DNA from 2 places in the Embleya sp. NPDC050493 genome. Region 2 is predicted to be linked to the other one. Evidence: riboswitches for the same ligand, from Rfam matches in the RefSeq annotation. Region 2 holds a riboswitch; the other holds the start of a gene.
What was found. A riboswitch is a leader RNA that binds a small molecule or an ion and turns the genes downstream of it on or off. The one in region 2 is predicted to bind S-adenosylmethionine.

Region 1: it holds a riboswitch for S-adenosylmethionine, as region 2 does, so the genes downstream of both, ACIBM5_RS05790 (aminotransferase class V-fold PLP-dependent enzyme) here and thrC (threonine synthase) in region 2, are expected to answer to the same signal.

Annotation. Positions count from the first base shown of each region.
Region 1 covers NZ_JBITHP010000002.1:565,948-581,661, forward strand. Annotated here, with positions in the region: gene ACIBM5_RS05740 (Ig-like domain-containing protein) at 1-460, shown strand, start outside; gene ACIBM5_RS05745 (Ig-like domain-containing protein) at 696-1,922, shown strand; gene ACIBM5_RS05750 (cytochrome bc complex cytochrome b subunit) at 2,078-3,721, opposite strand; gene ACIBM5_RS05755 (Rieske 2Fe-2S domain-containing protein) at 3,721-4,806, opposite strand; gene ACIBM5_RS05760 (cytochrome c) at 4,803-5,603, opposite strand; gene ACIBM5_RS05765 (heme-copper oxidase subunit III) at 5,650-6,279, opposite strand; gene ACIBM5_RS05770 (cytochrome c oxidase assembly protein) at 6,355-7,470, shown strand; gene ACIBM5_RS05775 (hypothetical protein) at 7,528-7,890, shown strand; gene ACIBM5_RS05780 (response regulator transcription factor) at 8,085-8,498, shown strand; gene trpD (anthranilate phosphoribosyltransferase) at 8,584-9,666, shown strand; SAM riboswitch class IV at 9,875-9,991, shown strand; gene ACIBM5_RS05790 (aminotransferase class V-fold PLP-dependent enzyme) at 10,246-11,640, shown strand; gene ACIBM5_RS05795 (Lrp/AsnC ligand binding domain-containing protein) at 12,168-12,446, opposite strand; gene ACIBM5_RS05800 (exonuclease domain-containing protein) at 12,556-13,152, opposite strand; gene ACIBM5_RS05805 (hypothetical protein) at 13,453-13,689, shown strand; gene ACIBM5_RS05810 (NYN domain-containing protein) at 14,289-15,590, shown strand; gene ACIBM5_RS05815 (hypothetical protein) at 15,687-15,714, shown strand, end outside.
Region 2 covers NZ_JBITHP010000036.1:4,581-20,294, forward strand. Annotated here, with positions in the region: gene ACIBM5_RS41235 (M14 family metallocarboxypeptidase) at 1-1,299, opposite strand, end outside; gene ACIBM5_RS41240 (HelD family protein) at 1,627-3,744, shown strand; gene ACIBM5_RS41245 (metal-dependent phosphohydrolase) at 3,862-4,524, shown strand; gene ACIBM5_RS41250 (DUF4031 domain-containing protein) at 4,543-4,812, opposite strand; gene ACIBM5_RS41255 (hypothetical protein) at 4,858-5,241, shown strand; gene ACIBM5_RS41260 (Uma2 family endonuclease) at 5,433-6,011, opposite strand; gene groL (chaperonin GroEL) at 6,209-7,837, opposite strand; gene ACIBM5_RS41270 (cold-shock protein) at 8,311-8,514, opposite strand; gene ACIBM5_RS41275 (MoaD/ThiS family protein) at 8,938-9,216, opposite strand; gene thrC (threonine synthase) at 9,213-10,487, opposite strand; SAM riboswitch class I at 10,504-10,656, opposite strand; gene ACIBM5_RS41285 (glucosyl-3-phosphoglycerate synthase) at 10,849-11,826, shown strand; gene ACIBM5_RS41290 (hypothetical protein) at 11,906-12,850, opposite strand; gene ACIBM5_RS41295 (peptidase inhibitor family I36 protein) at 12,835-13,239, opposite strand; gene ACIBM5_RS41300 (trehalose-6-phosphate synthase) at 13,485-14,951, shown strand; gene ACIBM5_RS41305 (hypothetical protein) at 15,030-15,714, opposite strand, start outside.

The DNA of each region.
Region 1 (15,714 bases), on a different contig from region 2:
GCACATGGTGGTCACCAAGGACGGGGCCCAGGTCGAGGACCTGCCGATCTCGGCCGGCGGCCCCAACTACCCGACCTGGGGCGGCACGATGGTCGTCCTGGACAAGGTGGACGGCATCACGATGGACTCCGAGACCGTCGGCCTGGGCGACGCCTACAACATGAAGAACGTCCGCCACGCGGTGCACCTGACCGCGTCCGGCACGTATGCGCACGGCGCGCCCTGGAACGAGGGCAAGTTCGGTCGGCAGAACGACAGCCACGGCTGCATCGGGCTGGGCGCCTCGAACGCCAAGACCTTCTTCGATCTGGTCACCCAGGGTGACCCGGTCGAGGTGGTCAACAGCACCGACAAGACCGTCAAGCCCGGCAACGGCCTCGGCGGCTGGAACGTCGACTGGGCGACCTGGGTCAAGGGCAGCGCGCTGGGCGCCGGGGCGACCGGCACTCCGGCCGGCTGAGGCTCCACACAAGAGGGTTCCGGTAAGAGGTTCCCCGCACGAAGTTTCACACGGTAGGGCGAACCGCCCGATCGCGCGATCCGACCGGTGGTCGGCATCACGCGATCGGGCGGTTTGTGCGTTTGTATGAATAAAGCGGGATGCTCCCGGCCACTCTCGATGCAACAACTCCGCGCCGCCCGTGCTCGACGAGCACGGGCAGACCGCGTTCGTTGAGCACGGCTGGAGGTCGAGAGTGAATCGGGACAGGACTGTTCGCCTCCGCTGGATCTGCCGGGCGCTCACACCGGCACTGCCGCTCGCCTTCGTCACCGGATGCGGGACCTGGGAGAAGCAGCGGAGCGCCGAGATCGAGCGGCCCGCCAAGAGCGTGGCCCGGCTCGCGGTGGACGTGCGCCCGGACCGACCCGCGCAGCCGGGCAGGCCGATCACCGTCACCGCGAGCGAGGGGCGGCTGTACGCGGTGAGCCTGACCGGCCCCGACGGGAAGCCGGTGGCCGGCGGCAACGCGGCCGGTGACGCATCGTGGTCGAACTCCGAACCGCTGGCGTACAGCACCACCTACCGGTTGACCGCGCTGGCGGTCGACGCGTTCGGGCTGACCGCCACCCGCACCGAGACGTTCACCACGCTCGCGCCGGACGCCGAGCGGCGGGTGGACTCGGTGTTGCCGGAGGCCGACACCACGGTGGGGATCGGCATGCCGATCTCCGTCACACTGGAGAAGCCGGTCACCGATCCCGCGCAGCGCGCCGAGGTGGAGAAGCGACTCCAGGTGTCCGCCTCCACGCCGGTCGAGGGCGCCTGGGGCTGGGTGGACGACAAGACCGTGCGTTATCGGCCCAGGGACTACTGGCCGGTGGGCACCAGGGTCTCGGTCACCACCAGCCTGCTCGGCGTCGACTTCGGCAACGGCGTGTTCGGCGGCCCGGGCGCGGCGGTCGGCTTCGTGGTCGGCGACTCCGTGGTCGCGACCGTGGACGCCGCGGCGCACACGATGACGGTCAGGCGCAACGGCACCGACATCAAGACGGTGCCGGTGACCACCGGCAAGCCCGGCTTCACCACCCGCTCGGGCACCAAGGTGGTGCTCGGCAAGGCCCCGCACGTGCTGATGGACGGCACCACCGTGGGCATCTCCGCGGACAGCAGCGACGGCTACCGGCTGGACGTCTCGTGGGCCACCCGGGTCACCTGGAGCGGTGAGTTCCTGCACGCCGCGCCATGGTCGGTGGGCGCGCAGGGCAGCGAGAACGTGAGCCACGGCTGCGTCGGGATGAGCGACCAGAACGCCAAGTGGTTCTACGACCAGGTCAAGGTCGGCGACGTGGTCACCGTGGTGAACACGGGGGATGCCAAGACCATGGAGCCGATCGGCAACGGCTACGGCGAGTGGAATCTGGACTGGGCGCAGTGGCTGACCCACAGCGTGGCCGGCCCGTCCACCGCCCGGCCGCTCTGAGCCCGCCGACCGCCGCCCGCACGAAAGCGCTGTACGGCCGTCTGCGGGGCGCAACGCGAAGGGCCCCACCGGGAAGATCCGGTGGGGCCCTTCGGCGTTCCTGCGCGTCCTACGGGTCGTGCCGATGTGGCGTCAGCAGCCCGGCCCCGGTCGCGTCAGTGGTGACCGTGTCCGCTGGTCAGTTCCTTGTACTCCTCGGCCGTCGGCTTCTCGATCGGCTCGGCGAAGTACCAGTGCGACATCCTCGAACGCAGCTTCTGCGAACGCTTGACCTTGCGGGCCACGCCGTTCTCGTCCTCGGCCGGCTCCAGCTCGTACGGCTTCGGCTGCTCGTGGGCGGTGAGCGTGTGCCGCACCCCGGCGTCCAGCGGTTCGTGGATCTCGATGAACTCGCCGTGCGGGAGCTTCTTGATCACGCCGGTCTCGCGACCGTGCAGGACCTTGTCCCGGTCGCGCCGCTGCAGACCCTTGCAGATCCGCACCGTGGCCAGGTAGGCCAGCACGGGCGCGATGAAGAACGCGAAGCGGCCGACCCAGGTGATCGTGTTGATCGACAGGTGGAAGTGCGTCGCGATGATGTCGTTGCCACCGCAGACCCACAGCACGCCGTAACACACGATCCAGGCGACGCCCAGACCGGTGCGGACCGGCATGTTGCGCGGGCGGTCCAGCAGGTGGTGCTCGCGCTTGTCACCGGTGATCCAGCCTTCGACCCACGGGTACATCGCGAGGAACGTGAACAGCACGCCCGGCACGATCAGGGACGGGATCAGCACGTTGAAGCTGAGCGTGTGGCCCCAGATGTTCCATTCCCAGTTCGGCATGATGCGCAGGGAACCTTCGAGGAACCCGATGTACCAGTCCGGTTGGGAACCCGCCGTGATCTGACCCGGGTTGTAGGGACCGTAGGCCCAGATCGGGTTGATCTGCACCATGCCGCCGAGGGCGGCGGTGATGCCGAACACGATGAAGAAGAAGCCACCGGCCTTGGCCGCGTAGACCGGCAGCAGCGGCAGGCCGACCACGTTCTTCTCGGTCTTGCCCGGGCCGGGGAACTGGGTGTGCTTCTGGTAGAAGACCAGGATCAGGTGCACGGTGACCAGGCCGACCATGATCGCCGGGACGAGCAGCACGTGGATGGTGAACAGGCGGGGCACGATGTCCTCGCCCGGGAACTCCCCGCCGAACAGGAAGAACTGCAGGTAGGTGCCGACCAGCGGGATGGCCAGGACGACACCCTCGGCGATCCGCAGACCGGTACCGGAGAGCAGGTCGTCCGGGAGCGAGTAGCCGGTGAAGCCGTTCACCATGGCCAGCACCAGCAGCAGGAAGCCGAACAGCCAGTTCATCTCGCGCGGCTTGCGGAACGCTCCGGTGAAGAAGATCCGGAACATGTGCACGAACAGCGACGAGACGAAGATCAGCGCGGCCCAGTGGTGGATCTGGCGCATCGCCAGGCCACCGCGGATGTCGAAGCTGATGTCCAGCGTCGACGCGTACGCCTGGGACATGTGGATGCCCTGCAGCGGCACGTAGGAGCCGTCGTAGACGACCTCCTGCATGCTCGGCTTGAAGAACAGCGTCAGGAAGACACCGGTCAGCAGCAGGATGATGAAGCTGTACAGCGCCACTTCACCGAGCATGAAGGACCAGTGGTCCGGAAAGACCTTGCGCAGGTTCTTCTTCGCCGCGCCGTAGATGCCCAGCCGACCGTCCAGCGCGTCGGCCGCGCGCACGGCGGCGTTGTCGGGAATCGGGGTGCTCTTGTTCGCCCCGCCCTTGGGTTGTTCGCTCGACATCAGCCACGCTCCCAGAAGCTCGCGCCGACCGGTTCGGCGAAGTCCTGTGTCGCGGCGAGGTTACCCGCCTCGTTCACATGGATCTTCAGCTGCGGCAGCGAGCGCGCGGCCGGGCCGAACACGACCTTGCCGTCGTCCGCCAGGTCGAAGGTGGACTGGTGACACGGACACAGCAGGTGGTGCGTCTGCTGCTCGTACAGGCCGATCGGGCAACCCACGTGGGTGCAGATCTTCGAGTACGCCACGATGCCCTCGTAGCCCCAGTCCAGTTCCTTCTTGGACTTGATGTCCTCCGGCTCCAGCCGGACCACCAGGACCGCGGACATGCCCGCCTTCTCCAACCAGCCGTGCGAGAGTTCCTCCTTCTCGCCGGCCGGGCCGTACTTCTCGACCAGGCCGTCGGGCAGCACCATGGTCAGCGAGCCCTTGACGATGTCGTCCGGCTTGATCGGCAGGCCGGTCGCCTCGTTGATGAGCTCCACGCCCGGCTTCCACTCGGTGTGCCGCAGCTTGGTGCCGGGCATCGGACCGAGGTCGCGCAGCAGCACCACGCCGGACAGTGGCACCAGGGCCATCGCGCCGATCATCGTGCGCCGGATCAGCGGCCGGCGACCGATCACCGAGTCCGCGGCACCCTGGGCGAACTCGCGGATCGCGTACTCGCGGACCTCGGGGTCCGAGGCCAGCTCGTGCCGCTCCTGGACGATCTCCTCGTCCGTCATCAGCGTGCGCGCCCAGTGGATCGCGCCGGCGCCGATGCAGAACAGCGCGAGGCCGAGGAAGCCGCCGAGCGCGAGGTTCTGGGCACCGATCTTCCCGAAGAAGAAGATGTCGATGATGCGGTGCTTGTCGATGCCGACGTACGCCCAGATGAAACCGATCGTGGACAACATCGAGATCACGAACAGGAACGCGACCTGACGTTCGGCACGCTTGGCGGCCCGCTCGTCGATGTCGGTGACGCGCGGCTCGTGAGCCGGCAGGCCGGGGTCGGCGAACGGGTCGCCTTCCGCCGGAACATGTGCCGAGGTGTGTACCTCGGGCAGGTGCTCTTCAGGCACTTCAGACTTGTCCTGGCTACTCATTTGGTCCTGGCCTTGGGGGTCCGGGCGGCAATCCAGATCGCGCATCCGATGAGCAGACCGAGCGCGATGATCCAGCCGAACAGGCCTTCGGAGACCGGGCCGAGGCGGCCGAGACCCAGGCCGCCGGGGTTCGGCTCCTTCTTGGTCGTCTCGTGGACGTACGTGACGATGTCCTTCTTCTGCTGCTCGGGCATCGTGCTGTCCGGGAACGAAGGCATGTTCTGCGGGCCGGAGAGCATGGCCTCGTAGATGTGCTTCGGGTCCACGTCCTTCAGCGGCGGGGCGTACTTGCCCTCGGTCAGGGCGCCGCCCTCACCGGAGAAGTTGTGGCACTGCGAGCAGTTCGTGCGGAACAGCTCGGCGCCGTTGACGATGTCGCCGTCGGGCGCGTACATGTTCGCCGTCGGGATCTTGGGCCCGACGCCGAGGGAGGCCACGTACGCGGACAGCTGTTGGATCTGCGCCGGGGTGTAGACCTCGGGCTTGCGCGGCGCCTGCGCGCCGGGCTGCTGAAGCGGCATTCGACCCGTCGACACCTGGAAGTCGACGGCGGCCGCGCCGACGCCGATCAGGGAGGGACCGTCGGTGGAACCCTGGGCGTCCAGCCCATGGCACGTCGAACATCCGCTCAGGTAGAGCTTCTTGCCCGCCTCGACCGCGATGGAGGCGGAGTCGTCGGCCTCCGCCTTCTTGGCAGGCGCGAACGCGGCGTACAGCCCCCCGGTAGCCGCGAGCGCGAAGATGAGTACGACGATCGCCGCCAAGGGGTGGCGTCGCCGCGCGGAGAGCTTTTTCACGGAAAACCCCGGTCCAATGTCGTCTGCGTAGTGAGTGTCGGGACGTCTACCTGATGACGTAGATCGTGAAGAACAGACCGATCCAGACCACGTCGACGAAGTGCCAGTAGTACGAGACGACGATTGCGGCCGTGGCCTGCTCGTGTGTGAACCGTCGGGCCGCATAGGTGCGTCCGAGGACCAACAGGAAGGCGATCAGGCCACCTGTCACGTGCATGCCGTGGAAGCCGGTGGTCAGGTAGAAGACCGAACCGTAAGCCGACGACGAAAGCGTCGTTCCGTCCTTGACCAGGGCGGTGTACTCCATCACCTGGCCGCCGACGAAGACGGCGCCCATCACGAAGGTGATGACGAACCACATTCTGAGCTTCTTGACGTCACCGCGTTCGGCCGCGAAGACGCCGAGCTGGCAGGTGAGCGAGGACAGCACGAGGATCGTCGTGTTGCCCGTCGAGAACGGGATGTTCAGCTCACCGGCATGCTCACGCCAAGCGTCCGCCCCGGTGACGGAGCGGATCGTGAAATACATCGCGAACAGAGCCGCGAAGAACATCAGCTCGGACGCCAACCAGACGATCGTGCCGATGCTGACCAAGTTGGGACGGTTGAGTGTCCCGTGTGTCCCGTGTGAGGGGGGCCCGGTTTCTAGTGAAGTTGCTGTCGCCACGGCGGCCATTATTGCGGTCGCCGGATCTGCCCACACTTCGGGGGGTAACCCTTGTAGAACGTGTCGGGGTTAGGCTCTGGTTCCGTGAGTGGCTCTACAGGCGATGCCGGGATGTTTCTGGCACACGCGACCCCTGGGAACGTACCGCCGGAACTGACCCCCATTCGGCTCCTGACCGGGTGGGTGTTCGAGCCGATCCCGATTCTGGTCGCGATGCTCTTCGGCGGCCTCTATCTGTACGGGGTGCACAAGCTCAGGGCCCGCGGCGACTCGTGGTCGCGGTGGCGGAGCTTTTCCTTCCTGGGACTGGGGCTGGGCACGTTCCTGCTGGCGACCGAGTCCGCGCTGGCCGCGTACGACACCGTGCTGCTGAGCGTGCACATGGTGCAGCACATGGTGCTGGCGATGATCACGCCGATCTTCCTGGCGCTCGGCGCACCGATTACCCTCGCTCTGCGCACGTTGCCGGCCAAGTGGCGCAATCGACTCAACGCCCTGCTGCACAGCAGATACGCGAAGGTGGTCACCTTCCCGGCGTTCGCCGGTTTCGTCTTCGTGCTCAATCCGTTCGCCCTGTACTTCACCCCCTGGTACGAGCTGACCTTGCGAAACACCTTCATGCACGACATGAATCACGTGCACTTCGTGATCATCGGCTGCATGTGGTTCTGGCCACTGCTGGGTCTGGATCCGATGCCGCGGGCGAGCTATCCGATGCGATTGCTCGCGGTGTTCGCGACGCTGCCGTTCCACGCGTGGCTGGGCATCGCGATCATGAGCTCGTCCAATGTCCTGGCCGGTGACTGGTACGACGACCTCGGTCGGGACTGGGGTGCGAGTCCGCTCTCGGACCAGGGCACGGCGGGCGGGATCCTGTGGGGCAGCGGCGACATCGTCGGACTGTTGGTCTTCCTGGTGCTGTTCGTGCAGTGGGCTCGCGCATCGGAGCGCGAGGCGGTGCGGGAGGACCGGCGGCTGGACCGGCTCGAACTGATCGAGGCGGGCCGCAAGGCGCGCGAGGAGCGACTGGCGCGCGAGGCGGCCGAGGCCGGCGGCGGTGTGGAGCCGGGCCTCGAAGCCGTCGGAAAATCCGTGCCGAAGAGCACTCTTCCGGGTGACTCTGCCCGAACGGAGGACGCCGACTCGGCTGTGCGAGTGGCCTCGGGTCCCGAACCGCGGTCGGCCGACGCGGCCGAGTAGCGTCGCGGCATGATCCTCGAACGTTTCCTCCGTCGCCGGCGATCGGAGCCTGTTCCCGTGCTCGTCGACGACGGCACGCTCACCGTCGTCGGTTCGTGCTTCGATCCGGCTCGGGCCGATTCGGCGGTGGTCGCGGAGATGCGGGCGGCCGGAGTGCCGGTGGAGACCGGTGTGTTCGTGATGCGGCACGTGCTCACGCTGCCGGACCTGGCCGCGGCCGACGAGGCGGCCCGGATTCTGACGCCGGACGGCTGGAGGGTGGTGACGCCGGCCCCCGACGAGCGACCGATGCGGGTGCTGATCTCCCGTCAGCAGGTGCTCACCGGCCTGGAGCCGGCCCGGGAGCGGACCCGGATGGCGGGCCTGGCCCAGCGGCTGGGCGGGAACGCCGAGGGCTACGAGGTGCTCGCGCGCGAGTGAGCGCGGGGCGCTCCCGCGGCGCCGGCTCGCCGGTGGATGGGCGCTCGGGGCGGACCGGGGCGTGACGAGGCACACATATCGCTGCGGAAAAGCGCTAACATCCGGGGCGATCCGAGTGTTGCCCCGTACTTGCATACGCAGCCCTGAACATGCGCAGCCCCGAAGACACGCAGCCCAGACACAGGCAGGTGGACATGACGCGCGGCGAGACCATGACCGTCCTCGTGTACAGCGACGACCGCAACACCCGTCGGAAGGTCACCCTCGCGCTCGGGCGCAGGCCCGCCGTCGACGTGCCGTTCGTGGAATACCTGGAATGCGCCACCGAGCCCGCCGTGATCGAGGCGATGGACAAGGGCGGCATCGATCTGGTGATCCTGGACGGGGAGACCGCCCCCGCCGGCGGCATGGGCGTGTGCCGTCAGCTCAAGGACGAGATCTACAACTGCCCGCCGGTGCTGACCCTGGTCGGTCGGCCGCAGGACGCGTGGCTGGCCACGTGGTGTCGCGCCGACGCGGTGGTCGCCCACCCGCTGGACCCGCGCACGCTCGCGGACGCCGCCGCCGACCTGATTCGGGGCCGGATCGCGGGACGCCAGCCGGCCTGACCGCATCCCGGATAACCGCCCGGCCGGGACGGGTGCGGTGGGTACGCTGTCGCGGACTTATCCGATGACACAGCGGGAGCGGACCATGGGCGCCTCGACCTCTACGAACAAGAGCGGCGGCAACCCGGCGGCCCGTTCCTGGCGGGACCTCCTGGCGGCGCTCATGCGGGGCGACGACCTGCCCGCCGATGCGACCGCGTGGGCCATGGACCACATCATGACCGGCGAGGCGACGCCGGTGCAGGTGGCCGGTTTCGTGATCGCGCTGCGCGCCAAGGGCGAGACGGTGGACGAGGTCTCCGGCCTGGTGCAGGCGATGTACGCGCACGCGTCGACCATCGACGTGCCCGGCCGCACCGTCGACATCGTCGGCACCGGTGGGGACCTGGCCCGGACCGTGAACATCTCGACGATGTCCGCGATCGTGGTCGCGGGCACGGGCGAGACGGTGGTCAAGCACGGCAACCGGGCGGCGTCCTCGGCGAGTGGGGCCGCGGATGTCCTCGAAGCGCTCGGCGTGGTGCTGGATCTGACTCCGGAGCAGGTGGCCCGCACGGCCGAGGAGGCGGGCATCACGCTGTGCTTCGCACAGCGCTTCCACCCGTCGCTGCGGCATGCCGCGCAGGCGCGCCGTGAGCTGGGCGTGCCGACCACGTTCAACTTCCTCGGGCCGTTGACCAATCCGGCCCGGGTGCGGTTCCACGCGATCGGGGTCGCGGACCTGCGGATGGCGCCGATCGTGGCCGGTGTGCTGGCCGACCGCGGGGCGACCGCGCTGGTGTTCCGCGGCGACGACGGGCTGGACGAGTTGACCGTCACCACCACGTCGCAGGTGTGGATCGTGCGGGACGGCGACGTGCGCGAGGACCGGGTGGATCCGCGCGACCTGGGGATCGCGCTGAACGGGATCGAGTCGCTGCGCGGTGGTGACGCGGCGTTCAACGCGGAGGTCGCCCGCAGGCTCCTCGCGGGGGAGAAGGGCGCCGTGCGGGACGCGGTGCTGTTGAACTCGGCCGCGGCGCTGGCCGCGCTGGGCTCGGGTGAAGGGTCGCTGACCCAGCAGTTGGCGGCCGGCATCGATCGGGCCGCGGACGCCATCGACTCCGGGGCCGCGCAGGCCGCGCTCGATCGGTGGGTGGCCACGACGCGTTCGTTCGCGCGGGGGTAGTCGGGCTCTTGCGCCGGCGGGTCGGGCCGTCGTGCTCGACCCGCGCGGCGTGGTGCCGCCTGTGTCGGTCGTGTGGGTTGCCGCTGGTTGTCGCCGGGTGGGCTTGCCCGTGCCGGTCGGGCCGGTACCGCAGGTCGGGCCGTCCAGGATGTGGGAACCGTGGGGTGGTCGTTGCGCGTGACGTTCCATCCGGTAATAATTCTGCTCAGGTCACGAGTGACAGTGGAAAGCCCCGGCTTGCTGTCCGGCAACCCTCGCTCCGCGGTGGGGTGCCCCGGGTGATGACACGGTCAGGCGTCGTAAGGCGTCCTGGCAAGCGCGGACCCCTTGCATGACGGCAGCCGATGCTCCATGTGACCCGGGGGTCCTGTACCTGGGGAGCATGTGATGGCGTGAAATCTCTTTCTCGAAACGGGCGAATCGCCCTATTCCGTACGCGCTGAGTCCTCGCGCGTCGCCCCGGGCCGCCCGTAGCCGCGGCTTACGAGACCACATTTCATCAGCGGATCATTCGGTGCGTTTCGATGTCGATCAATCGACATCCGCGGCGATGTTCCGTGCCTGCCGAGGAGTTTCGCCATGACCGTCGATACCGCTTCCACCACCGCCCTCGACTGTGACGTCGCCATCGCCGCCCCGCTGCCCGTGGTCGGGCGGGACGTGCTCGTTCCGCTGGTGACCGGTGGGGAGGTCGAATACGCCGCGCTCGACTACGGGGCGAGTGCGCCGTGTCTGCAGCGGGTGTGGGACGACGTGTCCGCGTATCTGCCCTACTACGGCAGCGTGCACCGGGGCGCCGGTTACCTGTCCCAGCTGTCCACCGACCTGTACGAGCAGAGCCGGGCCACGGTCGCGAGCTTCCTGGGGCTGCGGACCGACGACACGCTGCTGTTCACCCGCGGGACCACCGACTCGCTCAACCTGCTCGCGTCCGTACTGCCGCGCGGTACCCGGGTGTTCGTCTTCGAGACCGAACACCACGCGGCGCTGCTGCCGTGGCGACGGCATGCGGGGGTGACCCAACTGGCCGCGCCCGGATCGCCGGAGCAGGCGGTCGCGTCGCTGGAGGCCGCACTCGCCGGGTCCGGCGACGGGCCTCGGCTGGTGTGCGTGACCGGCGCCTCGAACGTGACCGGTGAACTCTTCCCGGTCGCCGAGCTGGCCGAGGTCGCGCATCGGCACGGCGCGCGGATCGTGCTGGACGCGGCGCAACTGGCGCCGCATCACCCGGTGTCGGTGGCCGACCTGGACGTGGACTGGATCGCGCTGTCGGCGCACAAGCTGTACGCGCCGTTCGGCTCGGGCGTCTTGGCGGGGCGGGGCGACTGGCTGGACGCGGCCGAGCCGTACCTGGCCGGGGGCGGGGCGAGCAAGACGGTCAGCCGGGACCACGTGGAGTGGCACGGCGGTGCGGCTCGGCACGAGGCGGGGTCGCCGAATGTGATCGGTGCCTATGCGTTGGCGTCCGCGTGCCGGGCGATCACCGAGGCGGGGCCGGCGGCGCTGGTCGCGCGCGAGGAGGCGTTGCTGACGCGCCTTCGGGCGAAGTTGGCGCAGATTCCGGCGGTGCGGACGCTGGAGCTGTTCGGGCCGGAGTCGGCGCGGGTGGGAGTGCTCTCGTTCGTGGTCGAGGGGTGGAACAGTTCGCGGTTCGCCGCGGTGTTGTCGGCGGAGTACGGGATCGGGGTGCGGGACGGGTTGTTCTGCGCTCATCCGCTGGTGCGGCACCTGTTGGGCGGGCGGGCCGATCAGCCGACCGAGTGTGGATCCCCGGACGCGCCCGAGGGTGAGCAGAACCTCAACGCGATCCGGGTCAGCTTCGGAGTGGGGACGCCCGTGGAGCACCTGGACCGCTTTGCGGCGGCGGTGCGGGAGTTGGTGGAGCGCGGGGCGGTGTGGAGCTACACGGTCGATGGGGGCCGGTGCGTTCCGGATGCGGATCCGCGGGGCGTGCGGGAATTGCCTGCGGCGTAGGGTTTTTGGCCTTGCCGGCCGGGGCGTCCTCAAGCGCCGGACGGGCTGCCGGTTTGGGTTGCCCGGGTGGGGTGTTGCGGTGGTGCATGGGCCCTGGTGGGCTGTGCGCGGCCTTGCCGGGGGTGTCCTCAAGCGCCGGACGGGCTGAATTGGGTTGCCTGGGTGGGGATGTTGCGGTGGTGCATGGGCCCTGGTGGGCTGTGCGCGGCCTTGCCGGGGGTGTCCTCAAGCGCCGGACGGGCTGAAATTGGTTGCCCGGGTGGGGGTGTTGCGGTGTTGCTTGGGCGGGCCCGGCTGGGGCGGCCTTGCCGGGTGTCCTCAAGCGCCGAACGGGCTGGTTTGGGTTGCCTGAGTGAGGGTGCTGCGGCGGTGCTTGGGCTTGTTCGGCGGAGGGCGGCCCGGGCGGGGCGTTGTGGCTTGTATGGGCCCGGCCCGGCTGGGAGCGGCCTTGGCGGGGGTCCTCGCGCGCCTTGGTGGAGGGGAGGGGTGGCCCTGCCGGGGGTTGGAGGTCCGGCAGGGCTGTGGGGTTACTCCAGGCCGATGGCGAAGGCCGCTTCGAGGTCGTGGTGGGAGTAGGTGCGGAAGGCGATGTGGGTCGTGGTGGCTTCCACGCCGGGGACCTTGTTGAGGCGGCCCGGGATGACGTCGGCCAGGTCGTCGTGGGCGCGGACGCGCACCATGGCGATCAGGTCGAACTCACCGGTCACCGAGTAGACCTCGCTCACGCCCTCGATCGCGGCGATCGCCTCCGCGATTTCCGGGGTCTGGTCCACACGCGTCTTGACCTGCACGATCGCGGTGATCACGGGGTAGTCCTCCGGCTCTCGACGACAAGATGCCCGAGCTTAGTCGGCGCGCGACCCGCGCGGGCAGCCGCAGCGGGAGGAAGGACCGCGCGGTCGACACTCCCGGACGTCACCCGATCGAGGTGGTTTGCCCCGGACAGACCCTGGGTGCCGGCGGTCGGCCGAGGGCGAGCAGGTCGGCCAACTCGTGCCGTCCGCTCTCGTGCATCCGGCCGATGAACGCGCGCAGGACGTGTGCGGTGGCCCGGGCGTCGGCCAAGGCTCGGTGGGTCGGGTCGGTGGGCGCGTCGAAGTACCGTGCGAGGGTGCCCAGGCGCATGTTCGGCACCGTCCCCGGGGGCAGCAGCGCGCGGGCCAGCGCGAGTGTGTCCACCACCTGGAGGTCGGGCCAGGGCCGATCGCACGCGAGGCTCGCCGCATGCAGAAACCCCACGTCGAAGGGGGCGTTGTGGGCGACCAGGATGGCGTCCTCGGCGAAGCGGGTGAACGCCGGCAGCACCAGGTGCAGCGGCGGCGCGTCGGCCACCAGGTCGTCGGATATCCCGGTCAGGTCGGTGATGAACTCGGGGATCGGTACACCGGGCGCGACCAGGGTCGCGAACTCGCCCAAGCGGTCCGATCCGCGCACCCGGACCGCGGCGATCTCGGTGATCCGGGCCTCCAGCGGATCCAGGCCGGTCGTCTCCAGATCGACGACCGTGAACACCTGTCGTTCCACCTCGTCACGAATCGCTCGTGACCCGGGCATGGTTCGCAACTCGTGGCCCGGGGCGATACTGTCCGGCGGGCGGGAACGCCGCGGCGAGTCGGCCGCCGGCAAGCCCTGATTCGCCGAACCTCGTGACCGGCAATCCCGGTGCGCGGTGCTGCTCATGTACCGGACGGTACGTTTCCGGCCCGACACGGCCGCGCCCAGGTACCTCTCGCCGCCCGGCATCATGGGTGTACGCGGACCCACTCGCGATCCGGAAAAGGCTCGCAAACGCGAAACAGGAAGGGAACACGCATGTCGATCCAGGCCCCCACCGAGGACACCCGGTGGCGTTGCTCGCTCTGCGGCAACCTGACCCGGTTCGACGTGACGCGGACCACCAAGGCGGTCGAGTTCACCCACCTCGACCTCGCGGGCGTCGCCCGGGTCGAGGAGCGGGAGATCGTTTCCGACGAGATCGAGTCGGTGCGGTGCCGCTGGTGCAACGCGACCGACTCCGTCGAACTTGTGGCGCGACCCGACGCGAGCTGAGTGCCGAAAGCGTGCGGCGACAATGGGACTGTGCATCGTTTCGGCATCGGGGCGGCCCGGCGTGGCCGTCCCCGGTCCGGAACGCGCCATGATCAAGGCGTCGGCGTCCCGGCAACGGTGACGCGGGGAGGGGCCTCAAGGGAACGGGAAGGACCGGAGGAGCAGTGAGCGGACCGGATACCCGCGCGGACGCGGTCACGCCTGCGCACGCCACCGAAGCCGCCGAGGCGGTGCCGGCTGCCGAGCCCGACCCCGACCCGCAGTCCCGGACCGAGGCGGGGACCGACCTGCCCGGCGCTCTCGACGAGCCCGAGGCTCCCGTCGACCACGCGGTCGACCCGGAGCCGGACGGCCCCGGCCCCACCGATTCGGCGGCCCACGCGCACCCGCCCGGGCCGGCGGATGCGGAGATCGAGGCCCGGTCCCGGGCCGCGGTCGCGGAATCCGATGCCGCCGCGGAATGCGACGCCCCCGCCGAGCCGGAAGCCGAGTCGGCGCCGGGGCCCGCATCGGACGCCGCCGAGCCTGTTGCCGACCCGGGAGCCGGTGCCCAGACCGACCCGGAGCGGGAGGACCCGCCGCCCGCCGAGCCCGAGACCCTGTCCGGGCCGCTGCCCGAGGCGGTTCGGGTGCGGGTGATCTCGGTGGCCGCCGACGCGCTCGGCACGATGACCGCGGACGAGGTGCCCGGCCCGCTGCGCCGGTTCGCCCGCTTCACCCACCAGCGCCGGGCCAAGTTCGCCGCGACACCGCTGGCCGCCGCGCTGGAGAACGATCCGGTGTTCCGGCAGCGCATAGCGGAGCGCTTCCGCAAGGGCCTGCCGGAGATCTCCGAGGCTCTCGAAGCCGGCAAGGTGCCCGCGGCGGCCGACCCGCTCGACGTGGCCGCCGCCGCATACCTGCTGCGTCCGCGCGGCTGGGTCCGGCTGATCGAGACCGCCGGCGACGCGGCCAAGGAGGCCGCCGCCGACCGTGCCGAGGCCGAGGCCGCCGAGACGTTGTCCCGCCTGGAGCACGAGGTCGGCGTACTGCGCGCGGCCTCCAAGACCGAGCACGAACGGCTGCGCGCGGAGTTGGAGACGGCCCGCAAGGAAGCCGACCACCTGCGCCGCCAGGTGCGCGGGCTCCAGGGCAGCGCCAAGCACGAGGAGAAGGAGGCCCGCCGGGCCCGCTCCGAGCTGGACGCGGTGCGGGTCGAGGCGCAGGCCGCGATCGCCGCCGCGGAGAAGGAGGCCCGCCGGCTGCGCGGTCGGGTCGCCGAGGTCGAATCGGCCCTGGAGGCCAGCCGCCGGGCCGCCCGGGAGGGACGCAGCATGGAGGACACCCGGGTCCGGCTGCTCCTGGACACCGTCCTGGAGGCCGCGCAGGGGCTGCGCCGCGAACTCGCGCTGCCGCCGGTGGGCATCCGGCCCGCCGACATGGTGGACGCGGTGGTGCCGGGCGCGTCCGGGATAAAGGACATCGCCCAGCGCGCGTTGGAGGGCGACGACCCGGCCCTGCTCGACCAGCTGCTCGCGCTGCCACAGGCGCACCTGGTGATCGACGGCTACAACGTGACCAAGACCGGCTATCCCACGCTCGCGCTGAACAAGCAGCGTGATCGGCTGGTCGGCGGTCTGACCGGGCTCGCCGCGCAGACCGGCTGCGAGGTGACCTGCGTGTTCGACGGCGCACAACTGGATGCGCCGGTGCTGTTGGCTCCCGCTCGTGGGGTGCGGGTGATGTTCAGCAAGCCGGGCGAGACGGCCGACGAGCTGATCCGCCGGCTGGTCCGGGCCGAGCCGCCGGGCCGCCCGGTCGTGGTGGTCTCCACCGACCGCGAGGTGGCCGAGGGCGTGCGCAAGGCCGGTGCGCGACCGGTGCCCTCCACCATGCTGCTGCGCCGGCTGACCCGCGGCTGAGCACAGGCGTCGAAGGCGCACGGGCGCCGTTCGCACCATGTGTCGGTGCCGCTCCCTACCGTTGACGGGGAAAGTCGACGAAAGGGGAGAAGCCACATGCGCATCGCCTGTCGTACGCACCGAG
Region 2 (15,714 bases):
CGCCGAAGTGCCCGCACACGGCTCGGTGGTCGCCATCGCGACCGCGAAGCGGGCCCGCGGGTCCAGCAGCAACGCGGCCATCACACCCGCCGGTTGCGCCGTCGGCACCCGCAGGTCGGGCTGCACCCGGACACCGTGCTCGGCCAGCACGGCCCGGGCGCTTGCGTACAGGTCCGGCGTCAGCCGATACGCACACGGCATCGGCCCGACCGCGCCGCGGCCCGCCGGGACGTTGTCGGCCCCGTCGAAGTACACCACTTCGCCACCGGCCTCGGCCCGCTCCCGGGACGTGCGCACCGCCGCGGTGATCGCGTCCCCACGCTCGGCGGCCATCCGCAGCGTGGCCTGCGCGGCCACCAGATGCGCGGCCACCCGGCGCCGGCCCAGCAGACCCGGGTCCGCGCGTTCGAGCGCCGAGACGGGTCGGGTGCCGACCTCGACCAGCACCGCCACCGCGTGGTCCAGAGCGGCCGCGTTGCGCAGCAGCCGTTCGTCCCCGTCGCCGCCGAGTTGTCGGGTGGTGCCGTCCTCCCCGTACACGCCCGCCGCCCAGCCCGCCGCAGGCAGCGCCGTGCCGATCCGATCACGCGCCAACTCGATTGCCAGGGAACGCAGTTCGGGAGCCACATTGAGATTGCGCGGCCACAGGTACAGGGCCGGCGGGGCAGCGGTGTCCGCCGGCACGGTGAACTCGTGCAGGTCGTGCACGATGTGCGGGCGCGCCTCGCGCAACACCCGGCGGATCGCCCGCGCCTCGGGCGAATTCACCGCCACATGGTCCCGGTTGAGGTCCACCCCCTCGGCGGTCGCGCGCGTGCCCGCCGCCGATCCGTCCGGGTTCGGCGTGGCCAGCACCAGCACGGTGACCCGCTCCAGCAGTCGGCGTCCCGCCGGCGAGCGGTCCGCGGCCAGATCCCGGACCAGCTTCAGGCACGCCTCCCGACCGGCCGGCTCGTCGCCGTGCTGGCCACAGACGAACAACACCCGGACCGGCTCGGGCACCGACCGTGCGCCGGCCACGGTGATCAGGTCCACGGCCCGGCCACGCGCGCTCGTGCCGACCCGGGTCACCGTGACCCGCGCGGCTCCCCACCCGGCCCGCTCCGGGCCCGGCGCCGCTGCGACCAGGTCGCGCAGGTAGTCCCGCTCCTCGGCCACGGTCGTCCAGACCGTGCCGCCGCGCCGCTCGAATCCGGTCGACACCCGCCCGCCGCGCCCACCGCCCGCCGGGGCCGGTGCGAGCGCGACTCCGGCCACCAGCGCCATCGCGAGCACCGTCCGCGTCGCCCACACCCTCATCCCCGAACCACCGTCCCCTTGTTCGCCACGACCGTCGCACCACGATGGCCGACCCGTCGGGCCGTTCGCGCCCCTCCGGCCGGCCCGCCGGCAACCGAGCATGGCCCGGCAAAGGGAGTTGATGGCAGAGCCGGACTCGCCTAGGCTCGCTGATTCCGCTGTCCCACCCAGTGCAGTGATCGGGAACCGTCCTCGGCGCCCGGCACCGGTGGGCCGCGCGGGCCGCCGCCTTCGGGCAATCGGCCCGTGCCCTCCGCAGGGGCGCACCAGGACGTGGCATCGCACACGGCCGGGCTCCGATTTGTCGCCGCCACGAACCGGAGAAACATGTCCGCGCCCGCCACCACCGGCCCCGCCCTGCCCGCTTCCGACGCGCTCGCCGTCGAACGCGCCTACCTGGACGCCTCCCGCGCCGCCCTGCGCCGGATGCGCGAGGAGACCGAGGCGCTCGACCTGCGCGACGTCGGTGCCACCGCCGTCGCCAACGAGACCGCCCAGCACCTGATCGCCAAGCGCATCGCCGCACTGGCCGACCACGCCGGCTCACCGCTGTTCTTCGGCCGGGTCGACGGCCGGTTCGCCGACGGCGTCGAGGGAGTCGAACCGGTCGAGGTGAGCGCCGACCCGAGCAAGCCCGTCGAATCCTTCTGGATCGGCCGCCGACACGTGCACGACGAACTCGGCGACCCGATGGTGGTGGACTGGCGCGCGCCGCTGTCCCGCGCGTTCTACCGGGCCAACCGGGACGAGCCGCTCGGCGTCGAACTGCGCCGCCGCTTCGGCTGGACGGCCGGCGAGCTGACCGCGTTCGAGGACGAGCACCTGACCGACCCGAACGAGACCGACACCGTCGGCGGCATCCTCGCCGCGGAGATCGAACGCCCGCGCGTGGGCCCGATGCGCGACATCGTGGCGACCATCCAGCCCGAGCAGGACGAGATCGTGCGCTCGGACCTGGGCCACACGCTGTGCGTGCAGGGCGCGCCCGGCACCGGCAAGACCGCCGTCGGCCTGCACCGCGTGGCCTGGCTGCTGTACGCCTACCGGGACCGCCTCGCCCGCACCGGCACCCTGGTGGTCGGCCCGAACCGGTCCTTCCTCGACTACATCCAGCAGGTGCTGCCCGCGCTCGGCGAGATCGAGGTCGGCCAGACCACCGTCGAGGACCTGGTCACCCGCACCTCCAAGATCAAGGTCCGGGCGCCGGACGAGGCGGTGTCCGGCACGATCAAGGGCGACGCGCGGATGGCCGAGGTGCTGCGCCGCGCGGTGTGGTCGGGACTGCGCGCACCCACCGAGTCGGTGGTCGTGGTCCGCGACTCGCGCACCTGGCGGCTCGCGGTGTACGAGGTCGAGGAACTGGTCGCCGCGCTGCGCACGCGCGACGTGCGCTACGGCGCGGCTCGCGACATGCTCCGGCAGCGCATCGCACACGCGCTGCTGACCAAGATGGAGGAGCGCGGCGAGTCCCCGGACGACCGGGTCCAGGACGCGGTCGCGCGCAGCCGGCCGGTGAAGGCGGCGGTGGACGCGATCTGGCCGGCGGTGGACCCGCTCAAGCTGGTGTTCCGGCTGCTGGGCGACGCCGACTTCCGGGCCGCGTGCGCGGACGGCGTGCTGAGCGCCGAGGAACAGGCCGCGATCGGCTGGGCCACGCCGCCGCGCGGGGTGGGATCCGCCCGCTGGACCGTGGCCGACGCGGTGCTCGTGGACGAGACCGCCGACCTGCTCCACCGCACCGGCGGCTACGGGCACGTGGTGATCGACGAGGCGCAGGATCTGTCCCCGATGCAGTTGCGTGCGGTGGGTCGGCGCTGCTCCACCGGTTCGGCCACGGTGCTCGGCGACATCGCGCAGGGCACCACGCCGTGGGCCACCCCCGGCTGGCAACAAACGTTGCGGCATCTGGGACACGAGGGGGCCAGGATCGAAGAGCTGACCCGGGGCTTCCGAGTGCCGCTGCAGATCCTGGAGTTCGCCAGTCGGTTGTTGCCGCTGATCGCACCGGGCCTGGTGCCCGCGTCCTCGGTCCGCCAGGCGGCGGGCGCACTGGAACTGCGTGCGGTCGCGGCCGACGAACTGGCCGCGCGATCCGCCGAGGCGGCCGTCGAACTGCTCGACCACGAGGGCTCGATCGGCCTGATCTGCGCCGACGCGCGGGTGGCCGAGGTGGCCGCCGCACTGCGGGCGGGCGCCGTCGCGCATCGGGTCCTGGGCGCGGACGGCGACGGCGAACAGGCCCGGATCAGCGTGGTGCCCGCGTCGCTGGCCAAGGGTCTGGAGTTCGACCACGTCGCGGTCGCCGAACCGGCCGAGATCGTCGACGCCGAGACCCAGGGACTGCGCCGGCTCTATGTGGTGCTCACCCGCGCGGTCTCCGGGCTGGTCGTGCTGCACGCCCGCCCGCTTCCGGAGCCGCTGACGGCATCGGTGGGCACCGGCTGATCGGTGGGCGATCCCGGCAGGTGATTGGGCGTGCGATCGGCATCCGATACGAGTGAACCGCGTGTGTCGGAACGGTTGGTGGTCGGCTTCGCTCGCTCGTTCTGCCATGCTGGCCGGGTGGAACGCATCCAGGAGTCCGCGACCGTGACGCTGCGGGACCAGTGGGCCCGGCTCGTCGGTGAGCACGCCGAGGCCGGCGCCGTCGTCGAGAGCCTGCTGGCGCGCTATGCCGAGCCGCACCGCCGCTATCACGACACCGACCATCTGCGCACCGTGCTCGACCTGATCGGGGAGCTGGCCTACGAGGCCGACGACGCCGACGCGGTCATGCTCGCCGCGTGGTTCCACGACGCGGTCTACGACCCGGCCCGGGCCGACAACGAGGAGCGCAGCGCGCGGCTGGCCGAACGCGGCCTGCGCGAGGCGGGCGTGGCGCCGGCCCTGGTCGCCGAGACGGTGCGCCTGGTCCGGGTGACCGCCGAGCACGCGCCCGGCGAGTCCGACCACAACGCGCACGTGTTGTGCGATGCGGACCTGGCCATCCTGGCCGCCGACCGCGAGCGCTACGAGGCGTACACGGCGGCAGTCCGCGAGGAGTACGCGTTCGTCCCGGACGAGGCGTTCCGGGCCGCCCGCGCCGCGGTGCTGCGCGACCTGATGTCGCTGCCCCGGCTGTTCCACACCCGACTGGGCGCGGCCCGGTACGAGGAGGCGGCCCGCTACAACATGCGCGCCGAGCTGGAGCGGCTGGAGGGCACCATCCCGCGCCAGCAGTCCTGACCGACCCGCCGCCGACCGTCAGCGCGGTCGGTACCGCTTGCGCCGGCGCAGGCCCGCCTCGGTCAGCCGGACGACCAGTTCCCGGCTGGAGACCGGCTCGGCCCCCTGGGCCAGTGCCTGCGCGTACAGGTCGGCCGGGACGTCGTAGTGATCCCGATCGAACGCACGTTCCGGCGCGCCGAGCGCGCGGGCGAACGCGTGCAGCTCGGCATGCGAGACGTCGCTGACGAGGTGCGACCACAGTCGCCCGCGTCCGGGCCAGGCCGGGGGATCGATGAGGAGAGCCACACGCTCGATTCTCGTATACGTCGCGATCACGCACACTTGTGGACCATGAGCAAGGATCCGACCGACGCCGCCCTGTTGACCGCCCGCGCCCTGGTCCTGGCCGATCTGCGCACGCACGGCGTCGAGACCCCCGAGACCGTGACCGTGGTCGAGCACGCCCTGGTCGAGCGCAAGTGGTGGGTCGAGCAGTGGCCCGACGGCGCCGCATACGTCCCCGGACTGATCGGGCAGGACGTCCAGGAGGCACTGACCGAGCAGGGCACGGTGTGGCCGCCGTGCCCGCGGCACGACGACCACCCGCTCTACCTCGAACCCGAGCTCGGGGAGGACCCGCACTGGGTCTGCGAACGCGACGCCGAGGTGATCGCCCCGCTCGGCGGCCTCGCCCCGACTCAGCCGCCGAACGAACGTGCGGTCAACGACGCGTAGATCGGCCGTTCGCCACCCATCGGAGGCACCGACCAACCGCCCGCTCTCGGCCCGACCCACCGTGACACCGGCGTGCGAGTGCTCCGGGGGCCGGCGCCACCGGGTGGGCGCCGGCGTTGTCCAGCGTGCGCTCGGCGCGCCGCTGCTCCTCGGCGTCGGCGGCGCGCGGGTCCGAAGACCTCTCCGCCGTATTACCGCGAGGGAAAGTCCGAGGTGTCCAGTTCGATACCGAAGGGCCCGGGGACGGCGACCGATCCGCCGAAATCGACGCGCTGGATGCGCTGGTAGACCTTGCCGTCCGGCTCGGAGTACAACGTCGCCGCCGGGCCGTCCTTGTCCCAGCGATCGACGAGCAGGTAGAGCGGAATCGGCCCGTGTGCGTATGCCCGCAGCTTGTCGACACGATCGGTGTCCGCGTTGCTCGGGGAGGTGATCTCGGCGACGAGAAGAACCCGATCCGCCGGAGTCGGCGTGGCGACGTCTTCCCGTGCCACCACCACCAGGTCGGGAATACACAGCCGGCCGACCGACATGATCTCCACCCCGAGATGCTGAAAGACACCGCATCCTTCGGGGGCGGCCCGGCGCAGCTGCCAATGGAGGTCGTCCGCGATCAATTCGTGCCTGTGTCCCGGAGGCGGCGACATCGTGATGTTCTCTCCGTCGAACTCGGCGCGCCAGCCTTCGGGCGCCTCCAATTCCTTCCACATGGTCACGATGTCGCGCCAGGCGGTGGTCACTTCGATCACGGGTGCGGTCAACTCGTCCACCTCGCCCACCTCGATCCATGTCGTACGAGAACGACGCTACGGCCGCCCGGAGACCGTTTCAGGGTAAGTCGCCATCGCCACTCGAACGAGCGAACACGGCTCGAACACGCGGAAACGCGAAAGAGGCGGCCCCCGAAGGGGACCGCCTCTTTCGTAAAACAACCGACCGTGGGCCGGGACCACCGATCCTCAGTGGATCAGAAGTCCATGCCGCCCATGTCCGGGGCGCCGCCGCCGGCCGGAGCGGCGTTCTTCTCCGGCTTGTCGGCGATGACGGCCTCGGTGGTCAGGAACAGCGCGGCGATCGACGCGGCGTTCTGCAGCGCGGAACGGGTGACCTTCGCCGGGTCGATGATGCCCTCGGCGATGAGGTCCACGTACTCGCCGGTCGCGGCGTTGAGGCCGTGACCCGGGGTCAGGTTGCGCACCTTCTCCACAACCACGCCGCCCTCGAGGCCGGCGTTGACCGCGATCTGCTTGAGCGGGGCCTCGACGGCCAGGCGCACGATGTTCGCGCCGGTGGCCTCGTCGCCGTCCAGCTCGAGCTTGTCGAACGCGATGGTGGACGCCTGGAGCAGGGCCACGCCACCACCGGCGACGATGCCCTCCTCGACGGCGGCCTTCGCGTTGCGCACCGCGTCCTCGATGCGGTGCTTGCGCTCCTTGAGCTCGACCTCGGTCGCGGCACCGGCCTTGATCACGGCCACGCCGCCGGCCAGCTTCGCGAGGCGCTCCTGGAGCTTCTCGCGGTCGTAGTCCGAGTCCGAGTTCTCGATCTCGGCGCGGATCTGGTTGACCCGACCCGCGACCTGGTCCGAGTCACCGGCGCCGTCGACGATGGTGGTCTCGTCCTTGGTGACGACGACCTTGCGGGCGCGGCCGAGGAGTTCGAGACCCGCGGTGTCGAGCTTGAGGCCGACCTCCTCGGAGATGACCTGGCCACCGGTGAGGATGGCGATGTCGCCGAGCATGGCCTTGCGACGGTCGCCGAAGCCCGGAGCCTTGACGGCGACGGACTTGAAGGTGCCGCGGATCTTGTTGACGACGAGCGTGGCCAGGGCCTCGCCCTCGACGTCCTCGGAGATGATCATGAGCGGCTTGCCCGACTGCATGACCTTCTCCAGCAGCGGGAGGAGGTCCTTCACCGAGGTGATCTTCGAGTTGACGATGAGCACGTAGGCGTCTTCGAGGACGGCCTCCATGCGCTCCATGTCGGTCGCGAAGTACGGCGAGATGTAGCCCTTGTCGAAGCGCATGCCCTCGGTGAGCTCGAGCTCGAGACCGAAGGTGTTGCTCTCCTCGACGGTGATGACGCCTTCCTTGCCGACCTTGTCCATGGCCTCGGCGATCATCTCGCCGATCAGGGGGTCAGCGGCGGAGATCGAGGCGGTGGAGGCGATCTGCTCCTTCGTCTCGACGTCCTTGGCGAGCGCGAGCAGCTGCTCGGAGACGGCCTCGACGGCCTTCTCGATGCCACGCTTGAGGGCCATCGGGTTCGCGCCGGCGGCCACGTTGCGCAGGCCCTCGCGAACGAGCGCCTGGGCGAGGACGGTCGCGGTCGTCGTACCGTCACCGGCGACGTCGTCCGTCTTCTTCGCGACCTCCTTGACCAGCTCGGCACCGATCTTCTCGTACGGGTCCTCGAGCTCGATCTCCTTGGCGATGCTCACACCATCGTTGGTGATGGTGGGCGCACCCCACTTCTTCTCGAGCACGACGTTGCGGCCCTTGGGGCCCAGCGTGACCTTGACGGCGTCGGCGAGCTGGTTCATCCCGCGCTCGAGGCCGCGGCGCGCTTCCTCGTTGAACGCGATGATCTTGGCCATGTGGTGAAGTCCTCCCAGAACGGGGGTGAGTGCCGGACCGCACTGGCGCCCGCGACGGACGACCCGACCACCGCGAGGATCCCTCCCTCACGGGTGCCGAGCCTCACCGGCCCGGTCCGTTTCTGTCACTCTCACATCCAGAGTGCTAACGCCAATGATTAGCACTCGACCATGCCGAGTGCAAGCGCAACGGGAGGTCTCGACCCGTCCGCGTGCACGCCCGCGTGTGTCGCACGTGGGGTGGGCCGCACCGGAGACGACGGGCCGCGGGCGGTCCCGGGGCCGGACGCGCAACGACCGGGGCCCGGCCCCCGCGTGGCGGGAAGGCCGGGCCCCGGTCACCGATCGACCCGATTCGACGATCCGGCAAGGGATCGGTGGGAATCGAAGGATCGGACAAGATGTGTGCTGCGGTGTGTCGTGCAGTCCGTGGTGTGGACCGTTTCAAGCAGAGGAGCGGATTGCCCCCTGGTTCAGGCGGTGACGCGGACCATGTCGGCCTGCGGCCCCTTCTGCCCCTGCGAGATCTCGAACTCGACTCGCTGCCCCTCCTCGAGCGTCCGGTACCCGTCCATCTGGATCGCGCTGTAGTGGACGAAAACGTCCGCACCACCGTCGACCGCGATGAAGCCGTACCCCTTCTCCGCGTTGAACCACTTGACGGCGCCCTGAGCCATTCCTAACTCCCCTGTTACTGGCCCTTTCACGGATACTGCACGCCGCAGCTCCGGGTTCGTATCCAGAAGGACCCGGCCTTCCGCTACGACCGCGGCTGAATGTATCCGGACGGATGCCCGGAGCAACAGGTCAATCGGACGAGAATTCCCGAGTGAATAAAGACCGCATTCTTCGCGAGTCACCAGGAAAGCCGTATTTCAATTCGTCAGGAAAGCGACCTTCCGCACATAACGGGTGTGATCCCGACCACGGGTTTACCGACGCGTCGCCGCCAAAGCCGGGAAATGGACCCGGTTAAACACGTGTAACGATCACCCTCTCCGGGTGACGAAGAAATCCGCCGCCCGGTGCTCCGGGCGGCGGATTTCTCGGTTCCGTTTCGTGCCCGAGTCGATGAAGATCGGGACCGTCGGCCTATCGCGTCAGCAACCGCCCGCGACCGCCGGGATGATCGAAACGGTGCCCTTGTCGGGGGTGGCCGTGGCGAGACCGTCCGCGAAGCGCACGTCCTCGTCGTCCACGTACAGATTCACAAAGCGACGCAGCTTGCCCTCGTCGTCGAGGATGCGCGCGCGAATTCCGGTGTGATCCTTTTCCAAGGCATCCAGGACCTCGGCGAGGGTCGTCCCCTCGACGGACACCTCGGCCGCCCCGCCCGTGTAGGTGCGCAGGATCGTCGGGATGCGAACGTTGACGCTCATGCCAGGCCGGCCTTTCGGAAGGAATCCAGAGTGGGTCGAATGGTCGCGGTGGCGCCGGTGGTCGGCGTGACCGCGTCCAACGTCTTGAGGCCGTCACCCGTGTTGAGCACGACCGTCTCGGCATCCGGGTCCAGCGCGCCGGACGCGAGCAGTTTGCGCAGGCAGCCGACGGTCACGCCACCGGCGGTCTCGCCGAAGATGCCCTCGGTGCGGGCCAGCAGCTTCATCGCCTCGACGACCTCGGCGTCGGTCACGTCCTCCACCGCGCCGCCGGTGCGCTTGCACACGTCCAGCACGTACGGGCCGTCGGCCGGGTTGCCGATCGCGAGCGACTTGGCGATCGTGTCCGGTCGCACCGGGCGGATCACGTCCTGACCGGCCTTCCACGCCGCCGCCACCGGGGAGCACCCGGTGGCCTGCGCGCCGAAGATCCTGTACGGCGCGTCCTCGACCAGGCCCAGTGCGATCAGCTCGCGGAAGCCCTTGTCGATCTTGGTCAGCTGCGAACCGGACGCGATCGGGATGACGATCTGCTCGGGCAGCCGCCAGCCGAGCTGTTCGGCGATCTCGTAGGCCAGCGTCTTGGAACCCTCGCCGTAGTACGGCCGCAGGTTCACGTTGACGAAGCCCCAGTCCTCGCCGGCCGGGTCGCCGATCAGCTCCGAGCAGAACCGGTTGACCTCGTCGTAGGTGCCCTCGATGGCGACCAGCTCGCCGCCGTAGACGGCCGCCGTGACGACCTTGCCGGCCTCCAGGTCGGCCGGGATGAACACGCAGCTGCGCAGGCCCGCCCGAGCGGCGGCGGCGCCCACCGCGCCGGCCAGGTTGCCGGTGGAGGAGCAGGAGAGGGTGGTGAAGCCGAAGGTGCGTGCGGCCTCGACGGCGATCGCGACCACGCGGTCCTTGAAGGAGTGCGTCGGGTTGCCCGAGTCGTCCTTGACGTGCAGGTTCGCGATGCCCAGCTCGCGGCCCAGGTTCTCGGCCCGGACGAGCTTGGTGAAACCGGGGTTCAGGTTGGGCCGGGACGCGACGTCCGCGGCGACCGGCAGGAGCGGTGCGTAGCGCCAGATGTTCTGCGGGCCGGCCTCGATCTGCTCTCGCGTGACGGTGCCGAAGTCGTAGGCGACCTCGAGCGGGCCGAAACAGGACTCGCAGGCGTACTTCGGGCCGAGTTCGGTGCGTTCGCCGCACTCGCGACACGACAGCGCGACGGCCGGACCGAAGGAGGTGGAGGTGGCGCTGGTGGAGCGGGTGGCGGTGGGTGTCGCCATGGCGAGGGCCTTTCTGTCCTCATCTTTACCCGTGGGGTCCCACGGGCCGGACTTGGCACCTGTCCGATCCGCCGGTGCTCGCTCGCGCCGAAAGCGCGTCACGAGGAATGACGATCGGATGGTTGCCGGGGCTTCAACGGGCCGTTCCCTCTGCCCCTCTGGATGAGCTGCTATGGCGGTGGACACACCCGTCGCCGGGTGGCCGGTCCGCGTTTGTCCGGCTCGACGTGCGATCGTCGTATCCGGTGACGACGACTGTAACCGAACCGGTGCCGCGTCGATCATCCGGTCCACCTCGCGAGACGATAAAGGGTGACCGCGACCGAGGCCGGAACACCGGCGACGACAGGGGATTTCGAACGTGCAGCCCGAGGTGAGCGCCTGGCTTCGACGACGGTCCTCCGTCGCCGCGGACTGGCCCGTCGACAAGCTTCTTGACGCCAAACGCGACACCCGGGTCAGCGTCGTCCTGCCCGCGTTGAACGAGGCGGCGACCGTCGGGGACATCGTCAAGGTGATCCGAACCGAGCTGATCGAGCGCGCGCCGCTGGTGGACGAGCTCGTGGTGATCGACTCCGGATCCACCGACGACACCGCCGCGGTCGCCGCCGACGCGGGCGCGCGGGTCGTGCACCGCGACGACATCCTGCCCACGCTGGCGGCCGTGCGCGGCAAGGGCGAGGTGTTGTGGCGCTCGCTGCTGGTCACCGACGGCGACATCGTGGCGTTCGTGGACGCCGACCTGAAGGACTTCTCGGCGGACTTCGTCACCGGGATCCTGGGCCCGCTGCTGACCGACCCCACGGTTCGACTGGTCAAGGCCATGTACGACCGGCCGCTGGAGATCGGCGACACGATCGTGCCCGCGGGCGGCGGCCGGGTCACCGAGTTGGTCGCCCGCCCCCTGCTCAACCTGCACTGGCCGGAACTGGCCGGTTTCGTCCAGCCGCTCGGCGGCGAGTACGCGGCCCGGCGCTCGCTCCTGGAACGGCTGCCCTTCCCGTGCGGCTACGGCGTCGAGACCGCGATGCTCGTGGACACCCTGCGCCTGGCCGGTCTGGACGCGATGGCCCAGGTGGACGTGGGCGTGCGCCGGCACAGCCACCAGGACGAGGCCGGCCTCGGCCGGATGGCGGCGGAGATACTCCAGGCCGTGGAGCGCCGACTGCGCCGCGGCCCCACGGGCGCGCACCCGGTCGAGCTCAGCACCGCGCTGACCCAGTTCGAGCGGGACGAGGACGGCTTCCGGCTGCGCACGCACGACGTCGCGGCCCGGGAACGGCCGCCGATGGCGACCGTGCCCGAGTACCGCGCGCGGACCCGCCTGGTCGGGCGCTGACGGTCGTCCCGGTCGGGCGCCGGACGGCTGTTTCGCGCCATCGTTGTGGGCGAGGCGGGCCCGGTGCGGGTGCGCCGGCTCAGCCGCCCAGGACCGCGGCGACCCGACGGGCGGATTCGTCCTCGTTCGCCCGCACCCGTGCCAGCGCCGCCGCCTCGCGTTCGATTGCCTGCCGCTGGTAGGCCACGTCGACCGCGTACCAGGTGCCCGCCACGTTGTGCTCCGTCCGGCAGGCCACCGTCGCGCTCGCCGCGGCGATCTCGCGCGCACTCGGCGCGGGCGTGTCCCACGCCGGATCGCCGCCGGCCGCCAACGGGTCGGGGTAGTCGAACCCCTTCGCGCGCATGCAGGTCGACCACCGCGCCAGCACCCGAAGCACCCGCGGGTCGGCCCGCGACCGCTCGAACGACTCGACGTCCAGCCGACTCGGCAGCGCCGCGCGCTCCAGCACCGGATCCACGCCCAGCGCGAACCGCGCCTGGCCCAGGCAGCCCGGCCCCGGCCGATCGGTGCCCTCGGTCGGCGCCGGCGGCTCACCGTCCGCCCCGGCCGCGCCGTACAGCGCCACCGCCAGCTCCCGGCTCGGCGCCGGCGCGCTCGGCTTGGCCGTACCGCCGGCGACGGAGCCCGGCGGCCGAAATCCCCACGTGGCCACCTCGACCGGGTCGCCCACCCCGTAGCGGCGCTCGGTGCGCGACTTCAACACCGGTCCGCCGTCGGTGGCCGGCGGCGTCGGGTAGGTCAGGCCCAGCCGGGCCAGGCAGTCCCGGATCAGCACGGACTCGGCCGAGGCCCGCCGGGCGCGCTGTTCCCGGGTCGGCAGGTAGGCCGCGATCGGCAGGTCGAGCCCGGTCACCTCGCCGCTCACCGGAGTCGCCGTCGCCGGCGGCGGGGCGCCCGACGCGAGGTCGGCCGCGGGCGGGCGGTCGCCGCGGTCGCCGGCTCCGGTGCACCCGGCCAGTGCCAGGCACAGCACCGCGATCGCGGCCGACCCGCGGCGCCGGCCCCCTACTGCGCGGTCCAACTGCCGGACGCGTTGTTGTTCTTCAGCGCCGGGTCGAGATTGGCCGTCGACTTCGGGCCGATCTCCTGGACCGGACCCTGGTAGTTGCTGCCGTAGTAGATCCGCAGGATGTGCGTCGGGTCGTTGTTCCACACCGACGCGGCGTTGTTCTTCACCGGCACCCCCGTGCCGCTGCTGCCGTCCGGGGACCGCATGAAGGTGTAACCGGCGTAGTTGGCCATGTTGTACCGGTGATCGAAGCGCGCACCCTTGGTGTTCGAGTTGTAGTACAGACACGCGTCCCCGTCGTTGCACGCGCCGTCCCCCTCGGCGACCGCCGGTGCCGCACCGGCCGCGAGGACCAGCGCGGCGGCCACCGCACCCGCACCGAGGCCACGATTGCTGCGCATACCCGATTCCCCCTTGCCCCGTTGCCCGCAGGCCCGATTTCCGGGCCCGGGTCCGATTCGTCGATCGAGTCGGCGGGCCGAGTCACCCGGTCGCATCCGAGCGAGACAGGCCCGACGAGTCAAGAGAAAACACACCTTCGCTACTCCCGGTAATGACATGCACACGTGATTCTCGCCACACCGTTCGAGTCGCAGGCGCGATCGGGTCGGGTTTGCGCACCGGGATGCGTGGCTAGGGTCGGGGCATGAGTGCTCCCCCTCCCGCCGGTGTCCTGGTCGCGTCCAATCGTGGTCCCGTGTCCTTCTCCCTGGAGGACGACGGCACGCTTTCGGTGAGCCGCGGCGGCGGCGGACTCGTGTCCGGACTGTCCACCGCCGGGCAGGGAACCGGCGCCGTGTGGGTCTGCTCGGCGCTCGGCGAGGCCGATCGCACCGCGACCCGGGCCGCTCCCTCGGGCCGGCTGGATCTCGCCGGTCACGACACCGGCGGCCTGGCGGTGCGGATGCTCGACATCGACCCCGGCACCTTCGCCCGGGCGTACAACGCCATAGCGAATTCGACCCTGTGGTTCGTCCACCACCTGCTCTACGACACCCCGTCCAAGCCGGTCTTCGACGCGCGCTTCCGCAAGGAATGGGCCTCCTACGAGGCGTACAACCAGGCCTTCGCGGAGGCGCTGGCCGACGAGGCCGCCGAGGGCGCCAAGGTGGTCGTGCAGGACTACCACCTGACCCTGGTGCCGGTGCTGCTGCGCCGGCTGCGGCCGGATCTGCGGATCGGGCACTTCTCGCACACCCCGTGGGCGCCGCCGGACTACTTCCGGCTGCTGCCCGACGACATCGCGCGGTTCGTCCTGGAGGGCGTGCTCGGCGCCGACCACGCGGGCTTTTTGACCCGGCGCTGGGCGCTCGCCTTCCTGGACTGCTGCGCGGACGTGCTCGGCGCGACGGTGGACCGGGACGCGATGACCGTCACCCATGCGGGCCATGTGACCGAGATCGGCGTGCACGGCCTGGGCGCGGATGCCGAGTTCCTGCGCGAGCGGGCGTCGCGTGCCGACGTGGACACCCGGCTCGCCGGACTGCGCGAGGCGGTGGGCGATCGCCGGGTGATCGTCCGGGTGGACCGCACCGAACTGTCCAAGAACATCGTCCGGGGCCTGCTCGCCTATCGCGAGCTGCTGCGCACCCGACCGGAATGGCTCGGTCGGGTGGTGCACGTCGCGTTCGCCTACCCCTCCCGGCACGACCTGCCGGAATACCGCGAGTACACCGCGGCGGTGCAGCGGGTGGCCAAGGAGATCGACGACGAATTCGGCACCGGCGACTGGCAGCCGCTGATCCTGCACGTCAACGACGACTTCCCGCGCTCGCTCGCGGCGTACCGATTGGCCGACGTCGCGCTGGTGAACCCGATCCGGGACGGGATGAACCTGGTCGCCAAGGAGGTGCCGGTCGTCTCGCTCCTGGACGAGGCGCACGGGGGTTGTGCGCTGGTGCTCTCGCGCGAGGCGGGAGCGTGCGAGGAACTCGGCGAGGACTCGATCGTGGTCAACCCGTTCGACGTCTCGCAGACCACCGAGGCGCTGCACACGGCGCTCACGATGGACTCGACCGAGCGGCTGCGGCGCACCAAGCGGCTGGCCGCCGCCGCGGTCGCGCTGAACCCGCAGCAGTGGTTCCTGGAGCAGTTGGACGCGCTCGGCAAGTAGGCACTGCGGGCCGCCGCCCGCGCCTGCCGACACCCGCCCGCGCCCACCGGTTCGACCGGTGGGCGCGGGCGGTCGGGCTCAGACCGCCGTGGGCGGGGTGGCGCGGCGGCGGCGGGTGATCAGCACGGCCACCGTGCCGGTGCCGATCAGGGCGACACCGGCGACACCCGCGCCGACCAGGCCGGCCGGTCCGGTCAGCGGCAGGCTGCCGCCGCCGGACTTGCCCGCGCCGCCGCTCGTCCCGCTCGACCCGCTTGTGCCCGCGGCCGTACCGCCGGTCGAGCCGCCTCCGGTGGTCGTCGCGCCGGTCGTGCCCGAGGTGCCGCCGCCGGTCGTGGTGCCGGCCCCGGCCGTCGCGCCGGATCCGGTCGTGGCCGAGCCGCCCTTGAAGGAGACCTTCACGAACGCGTCCTGGCTGCGGTCGGGCGAGCCGTGCGCGGCCATGGTCAGCACGTAGCACTCGGTCCGGAGGCAGTCGACGTCCTTGCCCGCGCCGTTCTTGTAGGTCGCCTTGACGTCGGTGAGGGTGGCCGAGAACGTGCCGTCCGGGTTGATCCCGTCCGGGCCGTACGCCTTGAGCCACTTCGAGGCGCCGTAGTTGCCCGCGTTGGTGGTCCAGTCGGCCTCCTTGGGCCCGAACACCACGTAGATCCCGTTGCCGCTGCCGGCCGCGTAGCCGGAGCCCTCGACCGTGATCGACGTGCCCGCCGGATCCAGGCCGGTGCTCGGCGTGACGGTCAGCTTCGCGCCGCCGGCCGCCGCC